DNA from 2 places in the Agrobacterium sp. 22-226-1 genome. Region 1 is predicted to be linked to the other one. Evidence: riboswitches for the same ligand, from Rfam matches in the RefSeq annotation. Region 1 holds a riboswitch; the other holds the start of a gene.
What was found. Region 1 has a riboswitch for cobalamin ahead of metE (5-methyltetrahydropteroyltriglutamate--homocysteine S-methyltransferase). Riboswitches for the same ligand answer to the same signal wherever they lie in the genome.
Positions count from the first base shown of each region.

Region 2: it holds a riboswitch for cobalamin, as region 1 does, so the genes downstream of both, ACQZ5K_RS11505 (DUF1636 family protein) here and metE (5-methyltetrahydropteroyltriglutamate--homocysteine S-methyltransferase) in region 1, are expected to answer to the same signal.

Region 1 covers NZ_JBNWCP010000006.1:40,038-47,295, forward strand. The annotation lists gene metE (5-methyltetrahydropteroyltriglutamate--homocysteine S-methyltransferase) at 1-2,021, opposite strand, end outside; cobalamin riboswitch at 2,122-2,333, opposite strand; gene ACQZ5K_RS12105 (ATP-binding cassette domain-containing protein) at 2,395-3,177, opposite strand; gene ACQZ5K_RS12110 (sugar ABC transporter permease) at 3,196-4,509, opposite strand; gene xylF (D-xylose ABC transporter substrate-binding protein) at 4,753-5,793, opposite strand; gene ACQZ5K_RS12120 (ROK family transcriptional regulator) at 6,036-7,258, shown strand, end outside.
Region 2 covers NZ_JBNWCP010000005.1:285,596-292,853, reverse strand. The annotation lists gene ACQZ5K_RS11515 (cobyric acid synthase) at 1-489, opposite strand, end outside; gene cobO (cob(I)yrinic acid a,c-diamide adenosyltransferase) at 491-1,108, opposite strand; cobalamin riboswitch at 1,243-1,457, shown strand; gene ACQZ5K_RS11505 (DUF1636 family protein) at 1,579-2,004, shown strand; gene cobW (cobalamin biosynthesis protein CobW) at 2,001-3,038, shown strand; gene cobN (cobaltochelatase subunit CobN) at 3,042-6,392, shown strand; gene cobG (precorrin-3B synthase) at 6,392-7,258, shown strand, end outside.

The DNA.
Region 1 (7,258 bases):
AATTCGGAATAGCACATATGGGTGTGAACCTGTGTGCGGTCGCCCACACCGCTGGAGCAAATGCGGAAGCATTCCACCGCCCAGCCGAGATAATCCTGCCAGTCCCGGTGCCGAAGCGGCAGTCCTTCACGAAGAGCTGCCTCATCGATCTGGATCATCTGCGCACCGGCTGCTTCGAGATCATTGACCTCATCGCGGATGGCGAGCGCGATCTGGCGGCATGTCAGGCTTCTGGCGATATCGTCGCGGACGAAGGACCAGTTGAGGATCGTCACCGGCCCGGTCAGCATGCCCTTGACGGGTTTGTCGGTGAGCGACTGGGAATATTCCCACCAGCGAACCGTCATCGCTTTTGGGCGCGACACATCGCCGAAAATGATGGGCGGGCGCACATAACGCGAGCCGTAACTCTGCACCCATGCATGCTGGGTGAAAGCGAAACCGGAAAGCTGTTCGCCGAAATATTGCACCATGTCATTGCGCTCGAACTCGCCGTGCACGAGAACGTCGAGACCGATTTCCTCCTGCCAGCGAATGGTCGCTTCGGTTTCCTTCTGCAGGAATTTTTCATATTGCGCATCCGTCAGCGCGCCCTTGGAATGTGCCGATCTGGCCTTGCGCACCTCCGTCGTCTGCGGGAAGGAGCCGATGGTCGTCGTCGGGAAAAGCGGCAGCGCAATGGCCTGCGATTGCACTTTCTGCCGCTCGGCAAACGGGCTCACCCGCTTCCTGTCGGCCTCGCCAATCGTCGCAATACGCTTCTGCACGGCGACGTCCGTTACCTTCGGCGAGGATGCACGCGCGGCAACCGCCTTGGAGGCAGCCTCCAGTTCCGTCGCGACAGCAGCCTTGCCCTCACCGAGAGCCCTGCCGAGCGTGGCAAGTTCGCCGAGCTTCTGGGTGGCGAAGGAAAGCCAGCTTTTGAGATCGGCATCGAGGCCGGTTTCCAGTTCGAGATCGACCGGGACATGCAGCAGCGAGCAGGACGGCGCGATCTGAAACGCCGCCGCACCGCGTGCCGCGATCACCGGTTCCAATCGGGTAATGATTGCAGCGAGATCAGCGCGCCAGATGTTGCGGCCGTCGATGACACCCAGCGACAGGACGCGATTTTCCGGCAACGCCTTCAACGCCGTCTCCAGTGCATCGGGCGCTCGCACCAGATCGATATGAAGGCCGGTGACCGGAAGCGATGCGACGACTTCGAGATTGTCCTCAGGCCCACCGAAATAGGTGGCGAGCAGGATTTTCAGATCCGGCGCGGCCTTCGACAAAGCCCGATAGGCTATAGCCAGCGCGTGACGCTCCCCCTTGGAAAGATCGAGCACGGCGACCGGCTCGTCGATCTGCACCCAGTCCGCACCGACCGCGCGCAGGCGTCGCAGCAGCTCTTCATAGACGGGCAGCAACCTTGCCAGCAGATCGAGAGGCTTGAAGGCTGCCTCGCGCGCCTTGGCAAGCTTCAGGAACGTGACCGGGCCGAGAATGACCGGGCGCGTGTGAATGCCGAGCGCCTTCGCCTCAAGGAAGTGGTCGACCGGCTTTTGCGAGGTGAGCACGAAATGCTGATCCTCTGAAACCTCCGGCACCATGTAGTGATAGTTGGTGTCGAACCATTTGGTCATTTCCAGCGCCGGAACACCCTGTGCGTGATGGGAATGTCCTTCATGCGCATGGTCGCAACCTGCATGGCCTTCGCTTTGGCTGCCGCGCGCCGTGGCGAAATAGGTCGACAGGGGAACCTCTCCGTCCGTCCATCCGTAGAGGGATGGAATGGCGCCCACCATCACGGCCGTATCGAGGACATGATCATAGAAGGAAAAATCGTTGGAGGGGATGTGGGTGATCCCCTTCTCACGCTGAAGCGCCCAGTTTTCGGCGCGCAGCCGGGTGGCGGTTTCGCGCAGCTCCGTCTCGGAAATCTTGCCGGACCAGAAGCCTTCAAGCGCGAACTTCAGTTCGCGATGGCGTCCGATCCTCGGAAAACCGAGCGATGCGACTGGAATTGTCTTGTTTGGCATTGTCATACCCCATTTGGTTGTGGGGGCATGGGTAAAGCGGACGCGTGCAGGCCCGGCCTGTGCCGGACCATTGCAGCAACCACCGGGACACCCCGCCCGTGGACGTTATTTTGTCCTGGCAGGTCTCCTGGCTTACGGGTCGTCGCCTTTGTCCGTCTTCCCGGGGTTTACCCCAGTGACGTTTTGGACAAAGGCTCGCCGCTTACAGTTGCGGGGGCAGCTCCGGTCTTGCCGATCGTCGGCGCACCGGATTCCCTCTTAGCTCCGGGATCGAACAAACAAGCCCGGAGAACCATGACACCCGCATTTCTCACCACGGGCGTCACGATGTCAATAGACATAAAGAAATCTTTATATCTTTATTTCATTGAGTTCAGAGCGCGACCGCACCCGGCCCCGGCACCGCACCGGCCGGCACTTTGCCCAGAATGATCATGCCAAGCACCTCGTCCTTGGTGACATCCTGCGTGCGGGCATGGCCCACCACCTTGCCGTTCTTCATCACGAAGACCCGGTCGGCCAGATCGAAGACGTCGTGAATATCGTGGCTGATGAGGAAGATGCCGATGCCCTGCCGTTTCAGCTCCTTGACGAGATCGCCCACCTGCGCCGTTTCCTGCGGTCCGAGTGCTGCCGTCGGCTCGTCCATGATGAGGATGCGGGCATCGAACAGAATGGCGCGGGCGATGGCGACGGATTGCCGCTGGCCGCCCGAAAGCGCCTTCACCGGTTCCTTGAACCGCCGGAAATTGGGGTTGAGACGCCCCATGACCTCGCGGGCCGAGGCTTCCATGGCGACATCGTCAAGCGTGCCCCATTTCGTCTTCAGCTCGCGGCCGAGATAAAGATTGGCGGCCGCATCGACATTGTCGGCCACGGCCAGCGTCTGGTAGATGGTTTCGATGCCGTATTTCTTGGCGTCGCGCGGATTGCGGATATCCGCATCCTCGCCGTTGATGAGAATATCGCCGCCATCGCGCCGATAGGCGCCGGAGAGGATTTTGATAAGGGTCGATTTGCCCGCGCCGTTGTGGCCGAGAAGGGCGACCACCTCACCGGGGAAAAGATCGACAGAGGCGTTTTCCACCGCATGGATACCGCCAAAGGAAATGGAAATATTGCGCATTTCCACGAGGGGCGTGACTTGGTCCGTCATAGGAGTTCTCCTCGGTTCTTACTTGGCGCGGGCGCGGTAGATGGTGTCGAGCCAGACGGCGACGACCAGAACCACACCGACGACGATGCGCTGGAAGGGCGTATCGATGCCCACCAGCACCATGCCGGATTGCAGCGACTGCATGACGAGCGCGCCGAGCATCGCGCCCGCTATGGTTCCGACACCACCGGCAAGCGAGGTGCCGCCGATGACGGCCGCCGCGATGGTGTAAAGCTCGTCCAGCTCGCCCTGGGCATTGGTGGCGGCATTGAGGCGGGCGGTCGAGATGGCCGCCGCGATGGCGCACAGAACGCCCATCAGCGTGAAGATTTTCACCGTCACCCAGCGGGTCTTGATGCCGGCGAGTTCGGCCGCTTCCGGATTGCCACCGATGGCGAAGACATAACGTCCGAAGCGCAGCCGTGTGGCGATGAAGGTCATGACCGCACCCACGGCGAGCGCCATCAGCACCGGAATGGCGATGCCATGCGAAATGAACAGACCGCCTTCAGGCCAGGCGATGCCATTGGCATCGGCATAGTTGCGGGCGATGTTGACCGGCCATGGATAGCTGTTGACCACCGCCACGAAACCGATGACGACAAGGCAGCCGAGCGCGGCCAGAAAATATTCCGCCCAGACGGGCCGCAACGGAAAGCCGAAACGGCGGCGCTGATGGCGGGAATTCAGGATGGCCGCAATGATGGCGACGCAGGCGACGACGGCGGCGATCCAGCTCCATGTCGCACCAATCGAACCGCTGGTGCCGCCGCCCATCAGGCGGAAGGTGGAATCCATCGGCGCCACGGTGCGGCCGCTGGTGATGAACCAGGTGCCGCCGCGCCAGACGAGCAGACCGCCGAGCGTGACGATGAAGGACGGCACGTTCAGGAAGGCGATGATGGAGCCCTGCAACATGCCGATGGCGCCGCCAACGAAAATGCCGACCATAAGTGTGACGATCCATGTGGCCCAATGTTCGAAGCCGAGGATCTGCGGCAGGATTTCGGCCTGCATGACACCCATGATCATGCCGGAAAAACCGAGGATCGACCCGACCGAAAGGTCGATGTTGCGGGTGACGATGACGAGCACCATGCCGGTCGCCATGACGGCCACGGACGCGGTCTGCACGGAGAGGTTCCAGAGGTTTCGCGGCGTCAGGAACAGCCCGCCGGACAGGATATGAAATCCGATCCAGATCAGAAGAAGCGCGCCGACCATGCCGAGCAGCCTGGTATCCAGCTCGGTGGCGTTGATGAAGCGCGTTATCGAGCCTGTTTTTTCCGTCTTTTGCGACGTTGTGGAATTGGACTGGGTCATATCGGCCATGAACTGCCGGTGCTCCTCACATCTTAGAGCGCTTTCGCTTTTCCCTGAATCGCGAAAACGCTCCAACGCTTTGTTCTGGCACATTTCCGGACGGAAAACCGGGCTCCACTTTTCCTGGAAATGCTCTAACTCTTTGTTTTGCGCATTTCCGAACGGAAAACCGGGGCCCACTTTTCCTGGAAATGCTCTAAAAGGCGCCGCGCCATGAACCATGGCGCAGCGCCCGAACCGGGACCTATTCGATCAATCGCAGGCTTTGACGGTTCCGGCCTTCACACCCTGGCAGGCCGTTTCCTTCTTGATCCAGCCGGCATCGATGACGACGTTCAGATTGTCCTTGGTGATGGCGATCGGCTTCAGGAAGACCGACTGCATCGTGACCTTCTTCGGGCCGCCATCAAAGGCCGTGACACCCTTGATCTCCGTCATCTTCTTACCGCCGGCCAGTTCCAGCGCGATGCCGGCCGCTTCCTTGCCGAGTTCGCGGCTGTCCTTCCAGACCGACACCGTCTGCGTGCCGAGCGCGACGCGGTTCAACGCGGCGAAATCGGCATCCTGACCGGAAACGGGAACCGAACCGGCCATGCCCTGCGCGGCGAGAGCGGCGATTGCACCGCCGGCGGTGCCGTCATTCGAGGCGACGACCGCATCGACCTTGTTGTTATTTTTGGTCAGGAACTGTTCCATGTTCTTCTGGGCATTTTCCGGCTTCCAGCCATCGGTATAGGCTTCGCCGACATTCTTGATCTTGCCGCCGTCAATGGCCGCCTTCAGCACTTCCTGCTGACCGGCGAACAGGAAGTCCGCATTCGGGTCGGAAGAAGAGCCCTTGATGAAGACGTAATTGCCTTCGGGCTTCACCTTGAAGACTTCGGCAGCCTGCAGACGGCCGACTTCCTTGTTATCGAAGGTGATGTAGAAGGCGTTCTGGTTTTCGATCAGGCGGTCGTAACCCACGACCGGAATGCCCTCGGCAACGGCCTTTTCAACCGCCGGGCCAATCGCGTCGCTGTCCTGCGCCAGAATGATCAGCGCGTTGGCGCCCTGCGAGATCAGCGATTCCACGTCGGTCAGCTGCTTTGCGGCGGATGATTGCGCATCGGCGGAGATGTATTTCGCGCCGGCCTTGTCGAGCGCCGCCTTGATGGCCGCCTCATCCGTTTTCCAGCGTTCTTCCTGGAAATTCGACCAGGAAACGCCGACGACGAGATCGGCGGCCATGGCGGCAGTGTGCAGGGAAACGAGTACGGCCGTACCCGCCAGAAGCTTGGCAAAAGAATTCATGATGTCCTCCCGGTAAGGGCGAAGCCTGCACCTCCATGCAGGAAAAACGCCCGGAAAAAGCTGCCGGTCTCTGTGGTTTCACAATTTTCTCGACAGTCGAGAAAATTAATGTCAGAGATTCCCCATGCTGTCAACAACGGCTGCGGGCAGCATCCGGGTGCCTTGATCTTCGCTCTGGCATGCGCCATCAGAGTGGATCAGCACGACAGGAAAAAGGCCGTTCAGGGAGCATGCCCCAGCCCATGTCCGCCATTGCAAGTACGGAACTGGTGCGCCGGAAAAACAGCCTGTCGGTGATGGCGGCGCTGCGCCTGCACGGCAGCCTTTCCCATACCGACATGTCGTCTTTCACCGGGCTTGCCTCCGCGACCGTCTCCGCCATCACCACCGAGCTTGAGCGGGCCGGTCTCATTCTGCGGAAAGAGCAGCTCGCCACCGCCGGCCGTGGCCGGCCGCGCATTCTCTTCGGCCCGCGCGGCGCTTTCTGCCATGTCGCCATCGTCATCATCTCTTCCGACAGCGTGCAATATTCGCTGGTCGATTATGCCGGCAAGCTGGTGGACCGCTTCACCGAACAGAGGATTGCGGCTGAGAAAGGCACATTCGGTAGCGCGATCCTCGCCGGTCTCGCAAGACTTGCCGATCGCTCGCGCATCGACCGGCACGATATCCTCCAGGTCTCGATCAGCAGCAAGGGGCTGGTGGATGCGGCCGCGGCAACGCTTGTCTGGTCGCCGGTTCTCGGTGACGAAAGGATCGATTTCCAGCGGCTCGTTTCCGGCGACGGCCGCATTCGCGTGACGCTGAACAACGAGACGCTGCTGGCCGCAAAAGCCATCTGGATGCGGGAGCAGGCACGGGAAAACCCGGCGCCGGAGGCCCTCGTCACCCTGTCGCTCGGCCACAGCATCGGCCTTGGCATCGCCCGCTCGACGGGCGGCGCAATCGAGGTCAGCGCTCCCAATTTCGGCCATATGCTGCATCTGGCCGACGGCGCACTGTGCCGTTGCGGCACCAAAGGCTGTATCGAGGCCTATTGCGGGTTTTACGCCATCCTGCGTTCTGCTTTCGAAGCCCCGCCGCAGGCGGAACCGGCGAAATTCGTGCCGATCGCCGAGGTGGACAAGATCGCCGCCTCGGCCCGCACCGGCGCCCGCATGGCGCGTTTTGCCTTCCGCACCGCCGGGCTTGCTCTCGGCAACGGTCTTTCGCGCCTCTTCAGCCTGCATGGCCATATGCCGGTCTTCATCACCGGCCCCGGCACCCGCTATTTCGATCTTCTGGAAAGCGGCCTGCGCGACGGTCTGGCGCAATCGCAAGCGGTGCGTTTCGGCGGCATGCCGAAAATCGCCATAGCGCCCAACGAGCCGGAACTGGTGTTCGAAGGGCATATGGAACACGCGCTTTCAGCCGCAGACGACTATATCCTGAGCGCCGATGGCCCGGAGAGACCGGCGAAGAGTTC
Region 2 (7,258 bases), on a different contig from region 1:
CAGGATCACAGGCGCGTCCGCAGCTCTGGCAAAACCCATATTGGCGATGTCATTGGCACGCAGGTTGATTTCCGAGGCGCTGCCGGCCCCTTCCACCAGCACCAGATCGGCCTGTTGTTTCAGGCGGTCGAAGCTTTCCAGCACACGCGGCATCAGCCCGGCCTTCATCTGCTGATAATCGGCCGCTTTGGCATTGCCGGCGATCTTGCCCTGCACCACCACCTGTGCGCCGGTCTCGCTCTGTGGCTTCAGGAGCACCGGGTTCATATGCACGGAAAGCGGTACGCCCGCCGCCCGAGCCTGCAGCGCCTGCGCGCGGCCAATCTCGCCGCCATCGGCGGTGACCGCCGCATTGTTCGACATGTTCTGCGGTTTGAACGGCATGACGGACAGGCCGCGCCTGACGAAGGCACGGGCAAGGCCGGCCACCATCAGCGATTTGCCGACATCCGAGCCGGTTCCCTGAAACATCAGCACGCGTGCAGCCATATCAGAATTCTATCCCTGCCTGCGCCTTTACGCCCGCCTTGAAGTGATGTTTCACGAGGGTCATTTCCGTCACCATATCGGCCGCGTCGATGAGAGGTTGCTTGGCGTTGCGGCCGGTAACGACGACATGCAGATCGGGCCTGCGGCTGGAAAGCGTTTCGACCACCTCTTCCAGCGGCAGGTAATCGTAGCGGAGCGCGATGTTCAGCTCATCGAGGATCAGCAGGCCGATGGTCTCATCCGCCATCAGGACCTTGGCTTCTTCCCAGGCCTTTGCCGCCGCCGCGACGTCGCGTTTCAAATCCTGCGTGTCCCAGGTGAACCCCTCGCCCATGGTGCGCCACACGACCCTGTCGCCAAACAAAGTCAGCGCCTGCTGTTCTCCCGTCGACCATGCACCCTTGATGAATTGAACGACGCCCACCCGCCGCCCGGTGCCGAGCATGCGCAGGGCAAGGCCGAAAGCGGCGGTGGATTTGCCCTTGCCGGGACCGGTATTGATCATCAGCAGACCTTTTTCGATGGTCTTTTCCGCAACCTCGGCGTCCTGCACCGTCTTGCGATTGACCATTTTCTGCCGGTGACGTTCGGCTTCGCTGTCGCTGATGTCGCGTGTCATCGCGTTTTCCTTTTCATCCAGCGGCGCGGGACCCGATGCCCCCGCCATTCGGAGCGGCGACTATACCCAATTTGCCGCACCCGGCAATGTGCGGGCCACAGGGCCGCGGCATTGACCCCCACGCCTGTTCAGCCTAAGGGTAACGGACTGACGGTCTTTTCCCGGCAACGGGAAAAGCTAAGAGGGAACACGGTTCCAGCCCGACTACCGGGTCATTCCGTGGCTGCCCCCGCAACTGTAAGCGGTAAGCCCGCACCGTAAAGCCACTGGACACCTCAACGGGTTCGGGAAGGCGGTGTCAGGGTGTAAAGCCGCGAGCCAGGAGACCTGCCGTTTCAGGAAAAACGTCTGCCGGGCGGGGTGCTCCGGTCAGTCGGTTAGATCGAACATCCGGTTTGCGCCTGTCCGCATGCCGTTTTCGACATCCGCACCCCCAGAGATTTTTTGCAAGGCGCGGGAAACGATACGGTTTGGATATTTCAGCGACATCTTCATGTGCAGGCGGAAACACGCAGGATGAAACGGCGTCCGGCGTGACCGTTTTCGTTTGCAGAAGCTGTCGTGATGAAGCCGACCCCAATGCCGAACCGCGCCCCGGTTCGCGTCTCGCCGATGCCGTCATCGCAAAGGCGGAGGAAACGGGTGTCACCGTTCGTTCCGTCAACTGCCTCGCCAATTGCAAGCGCGGGCTTAGCGCCGTGCTGCGCAGCGCCAATAGCTGGTCCTATGTTTTTGGCGGGCTGACGACCGGTGACGCGGAAGATTTGCTGACCGGTGCACGGCTGCTGGCTGCCGCCCCCGACGGCCTGATGCCCTGGCGCGGTCGCCCCGAACCCTTAAAGCGCGGCCTGGTGGCGCGCATTCCCCCATTCGATTTTACTGAGGAGAGATCATGAGCACCCTTCTGGACCGCGTTCCCTGCACCATCGTCACCGGCTTTCTGGGGGCTGGCAAAACCACGCTGCTGCGCGGCCTTCTCGAAAAGCTGGACGGCAAGCGGCTGGCGATCATCGTCAACGAATTCGGCGATATCGGCATCGATGGCGAGATTCTCAAAGGTTGCGGTATTGAAAGCTGCCCGGAAGAAAACATCGTCGAACTGGCCAATGGCTGCATCTGCTGCACGGTGGCGGATGATTTCCAGCCCGCCATCGAACAGATTCTGAGCCGCCAGCCGAAGGTGGAGCATATCCTCATCGAAACCTCCGGCCTCGCCCTGCCGAAGCCGCTGGTGCAGGCCTTCCAGTGGCCGGCGATCAAGAGCCGCGTGACGGTGGATGCCGTCGTGGCCGTGGTGGATGGCGCCGCCCTTGCCGAAGGGCAGGTGGCGCACGACATGGAAGCGCTCGCCGCCCAGCGGGCCAATGACGAGGCGCTCGATCACGATGACCCGGTCGAAGAGGTTTTCGAGGATCAGGTCGCCTGCGCCGATCTTATCGTGCTGACCAAGGCCGATCTTCTTGACGATGCCGGCCTCAACAAGGCCAAGGCGCATGTTCTCGAACATCTGCCGAAGGCGGCAAAGATCGTTGTGGCCTCCAATGGCGCCATCGACCCCGCCGTGCTGATCGGTCTTGGCCTTGCGGTGGAAGAGGATATCGAAAACCGCCGTACCCACCATGACGGTGAACTCGACCACGAGCATGACGATTTCGACAGCTTCGTCATCGATCTGCCGGCCGTGACTGACCCGGAAGCGCTGGCAGCCCGTATCGCCGAGACGGCGGCTGCGGAAAATGTCCTGCGCATCAAGGGCTTCATCGAGGTTTCCGCAAAGCCGATGCGCCTGCAGGTGCAGGCTGTGGGCAGCCGCGTCAACCATTATTACGACCGGCCCTGGGCTGCGGGTGAGGAACGCCGCAGCCGCCTCGTCGTCATCGGCGAAAAGGGTATCAACCGCGAAAAGATCGAACAGATGCTGGCCGCCTGACCTATGCATATTCTCGCCACCACATCCTCGTCTCTGGACGACCTGATCGAGCCGGTTGATCTCAACCAGCCCCGGTCGGATGTGGTGGTACTGTCTTTTTCGGCAAGCGATCTGGCCGGGCTGGAACAGGCCTGGCGGCGAACAGAGAGTGCGCTCCCCTCCCTGTCAGCCGCCAACCTCTCCGAGCTTCGACATCCCATGTCGGTCGATCTCTGGATCGAAAAGACGGCGGAACATGCCAGGGTTATTCTTATCCGGATTCTCGGCGGTGCGGAACGCTGGCGTTACGGCGTCGATCAGCTTTCCATTCTTGCGCGCAGGCGCTGCATCAAGCTTCTGCTTTTGCCGGGTGAGTGCAGCGAAAGGGACGAGAAACTCGAAGCGGCCTCGACCGTCGATCGGCGGATTTTGGCCTCGGTCCTCTCCTTCTTCCGTGAGGGCGGGCAGGAGAATATGGACCGGCTTGCCCTTGGTCTCGCCGCTCTTGCAAGGGGCGAGGCATGGCCGGATATTGAAGCTGAGCCGCTGCCGAAAGCCGGTTTTTACCGGCCCGGCAGGGGCGTTGTGGATAGGGCGGAAGCCTGCGCGGGTTTTCCCGACGGTGCGTCCCTTCTGCCCATCCTCTTTTACCGTTCCATGCTTCTGGCGGCAGATGCCGCACCGGTGGATGCGCTTTTCGAGGCGCTCTCGCGGCGCGGTTTTGCACCCTTGCCGATTTTTGTCAGCGGTCTGAAGGATGGCGAGGCGATCCGTTTCCTCGAAACGGTGCTGCCCGATCTGAAGCCCGCCGCCATCATTGCCGCCACCGCCTTCGCCAGCCAGACGGATGACGACGGCACAACCCTGTTCGACCGTCTCGGTGTACCGGTGTTTCAGGTGGTGATGGCGACGACGCGGCGGGACGGATGGGCGGAAAATGCGCGCGGTCTCAATCCCTCCGATCTCGCCATGCATGTCGTCCTGCCGGAACTGGATGGCCGGATTCTCGCCGGTGCGATTTCGTTCAAACAGGCGCGCATGGATGGCGGCGCGAGTTTGCTCAATGTACCCCAGGCCGATCGCGTCGAGCAGGTGGCAAATCGCATCGCCGCTTTCCTGCGGCTGAGGAATGCCCTTCCACGGGATCGCCGCATCGTCATTCTGATGCCGGATTATCCCGGTGCGGCGCCCGGACGAACCGGTTATGCCGTCGGTCTCGATGTGCCGCAAAGCGTTCTCGAAATGATGCAGGATCTCGCCGGGGCCGGTTATACGGTCAAGGATATTCCTAAGACTGCGCGGGCGCTGCTCGAGTGTGTCGAACAGCAGGAAGCGGCAATTGATCTTTCCACCTACGAGGCTTTTTTCTCCGCCTTGCCGTCGGCATCTGCCGGGGCCGTAAACGCGACATGGGGCGTGGCAACCGCTGACGATGCACTCGTCGATGGTGCATTCCGGTTCCGCGCCGCCCGTTTCGGTGAAGTATTCGTGGCGCTAGCGCCGGACAGGGGCCGCAATGAGGATCGTCGGGTGGACTACCACGACCCTGCCCTGCCGCCGCGCCACGCGCTTGTTGCTTTCGGTGCGTGGATGCAGCGGATTGCGGGTGCGAATGCCATCGTGCATGTGGGTGCGCACGGCACACTGGAATGGCTGCCCGGCAAAACGGTGGCGCTTTCCCGCAATTGTTTTCCCGAAATCGTCACCGGCTCGCTGCCGGTGGTTTATCCGTTTATCGTTTCCAATCCGGGCGAGGCGGCGGTCGCCAAGCGGCGGATCGCGGCCGTGACCATCGGCCATGTCCCGCCCGTGCTGGTCAATGCCGGGCTTTCGCCGGAACAGTCGGCGCTGGAGCAGCTGGTCGATGAATATGCGCAGGCGGATGGGCTGGATCGCCGCCGGCGTGACCGGCTGGCGAAACTGATCGTCGAAAAGGCGCTGGAGACCGGGCTTGCGGCGGAAGCGGGCGTGGCTGCGAAGGATGATGCCGATGCGGCCCTCTCACGCATCGATGCTTTTCTCTGCGACCTCAAGGATTTCGCCATCAAGGATGGCCAGCATGTTTTTGGCCGCTGTGCAAAAGGCGAGGCCGATCTTCTGAGGCTCGAAAGCGCTAAATCGGAAAAAGCTGCCCTGCTTGCCGCGCTCAATGGCCGGCATATCGTCCCCGGTCCTTCCGGCGCACCTGCGCGCGGGCGGCTCGATGTGCTGCCCACGGGCCGCAATCTGTATGCCGCCGATCCGCGCACCATGCCGACGCCGACGGCGTTCGAGCTGGGCCGCATGGCGGGCGAAGAAGTGCTGCGCCATCATCTGCAGTCCCATGGCGATTGGCCGAAACATCTGGTTTTCGATCTGTGGGGCAGCGCCAGCCTGCGCAATGGCGGTGAGGATGTGGCACAGGCGCTACATCTGATGGGGGCGAGACCGATCCACGACCCCGCCACCGGCCGGGTCACCGGTATCGAGGTTCTGCCGCCGGCGAGCCTGGGGCGGCCGCGAGTCGACGTCACCTTTCGCATTTCCGGCCTGTTCCGCGACATGTTCCCGGCGCTGATCGCGCTTCTCGACGCCGCCGCCAAGGCCGTCGCGCGGCGGGAGGAAGCGCCTGGCGACAATCCGCTTGCGGAAGAGGCCGCCACGCTTGGGCATATTCCGGCGCGCATTTTCGGCTCCGCGCCCGGCACCTATGGTGCCGGTATCGAAGAAAAGCTAGCCAGCGGGAAATGGGACGAACGCGAGGAGCTGGGGCAGGCCTATCTCGATGCGGCGAGCCACGCGTTCGGCGGTGCGGACGGGCTGGAGATTTTCGAAGATACCGGTTTTGTGGAGCTGGTCAGGCGCGCCGATCTTCTGGTTCATACCGGGGACGATCCGGGCCGCGACCTTCTGGACGGTTCTTCGGATGTCGCCTTCATCGGCGGTTTTTCCGCCGCGAAAGCTGTGCTTGGCGGCGTCGCCGATATTGTTGCGCTGGATACGACAGATCCGGCGCGCCCGCGTGCAAGGTCGATGGCGCAGGCGCTGACGCGGGTGGTGCGCGCGCGTGCCGTCAATCCCCGCTTCATTGCCGGCCAGATGCGGCACGGTCCGCGCGGGGCGGCGGAATTCCTCGAGACGGTGGACCGGTTGATCGGTTTTGCCGAAACCACCCATGCGGTGTCCTCCTCGTTGATCGAGGCGCTTTACGACGCCTATTTCGGCAATGGGGATGTGCGCGATTTCATCCTGCGGGAAAACCCGAAAGCGGCACAGGTGATGGCCGAACGCTTTTTATCCGCCCGCCGTCGCGGGCTGTGGCACAGCCGCCGCAACGCGGTGGATGCGGAACTTGAAATGCTGGTCCTTCCGCGCCCCCAAAGGGTGGAGGCGTGATGATGGCCGCTGCCGATCCAGTTCAGCCATTCGGCCGCCGTGGCCTCTGCCCGGCCCTGTCCGCTCCCATGCGCACCGGCGACGGTTTTTTGTCGCGGATCGCTTTCGAGGCGGATATCGATCCGCGTGACATTGTGGTGCTTTGTCAGCTTGCCGAGCGGCATGGCAACGGATTGATCGACATTACCGCCCGCGGCAGCATGCAATTTCGCGGCCTGACACCGGAAAGCGCCGGCGCTCTGGAAAAAGATGTGCTGGCGCTGGATTTGCCGCTGCGTGCGGGGCTCGCGGTCGAGACGTCGCCTCTCGCCGGTCGGGATGACGCGGAAATTGCCAATGGTGGTCCTCTCGCCGAGAAAATTCGAAAAGAAGCCTACAGGCTCGCTCTCCACGAAAAGCTTGCCGCTAAAATGTCTGTCGTCATTGATGGCGGCGGGCGCCTCTCCATGGAAGATTTGCTGGCCGATATTCGCCTGAAAGCTGTGTCGCTTGATGGGCGGACCGTCTGGCGATTGCTCGTGGGTGGACCGGAAAGCAGGGCGCTGAATGCCGGATTGGTCGAGACGGACACAGCGGCGGGTGTCGTCCTGTCGCTGCTCGTCTATCTGGTCGGCGAAGGGCCGTTTGCCCGTGGCCGCGATCTGGACCATTCGACGATAAAAGAAATCTGCGGTGATCGGCTGCTGGATCGGGTGATTGTGGATGACGCCAGGGCGGCTGCTGCGCCTCTGGGACTGATGATAACGGGAAAGGATCGCTTCGCAATTGCCGTCGCGCCTGCTTTCGGGCAAATCCGGGGCTGCGATTTGTCGCATCTCTGCGAAGCGGCCGGTACCCTCGGCATCAAGGCCCTGCGGCCAGCACCA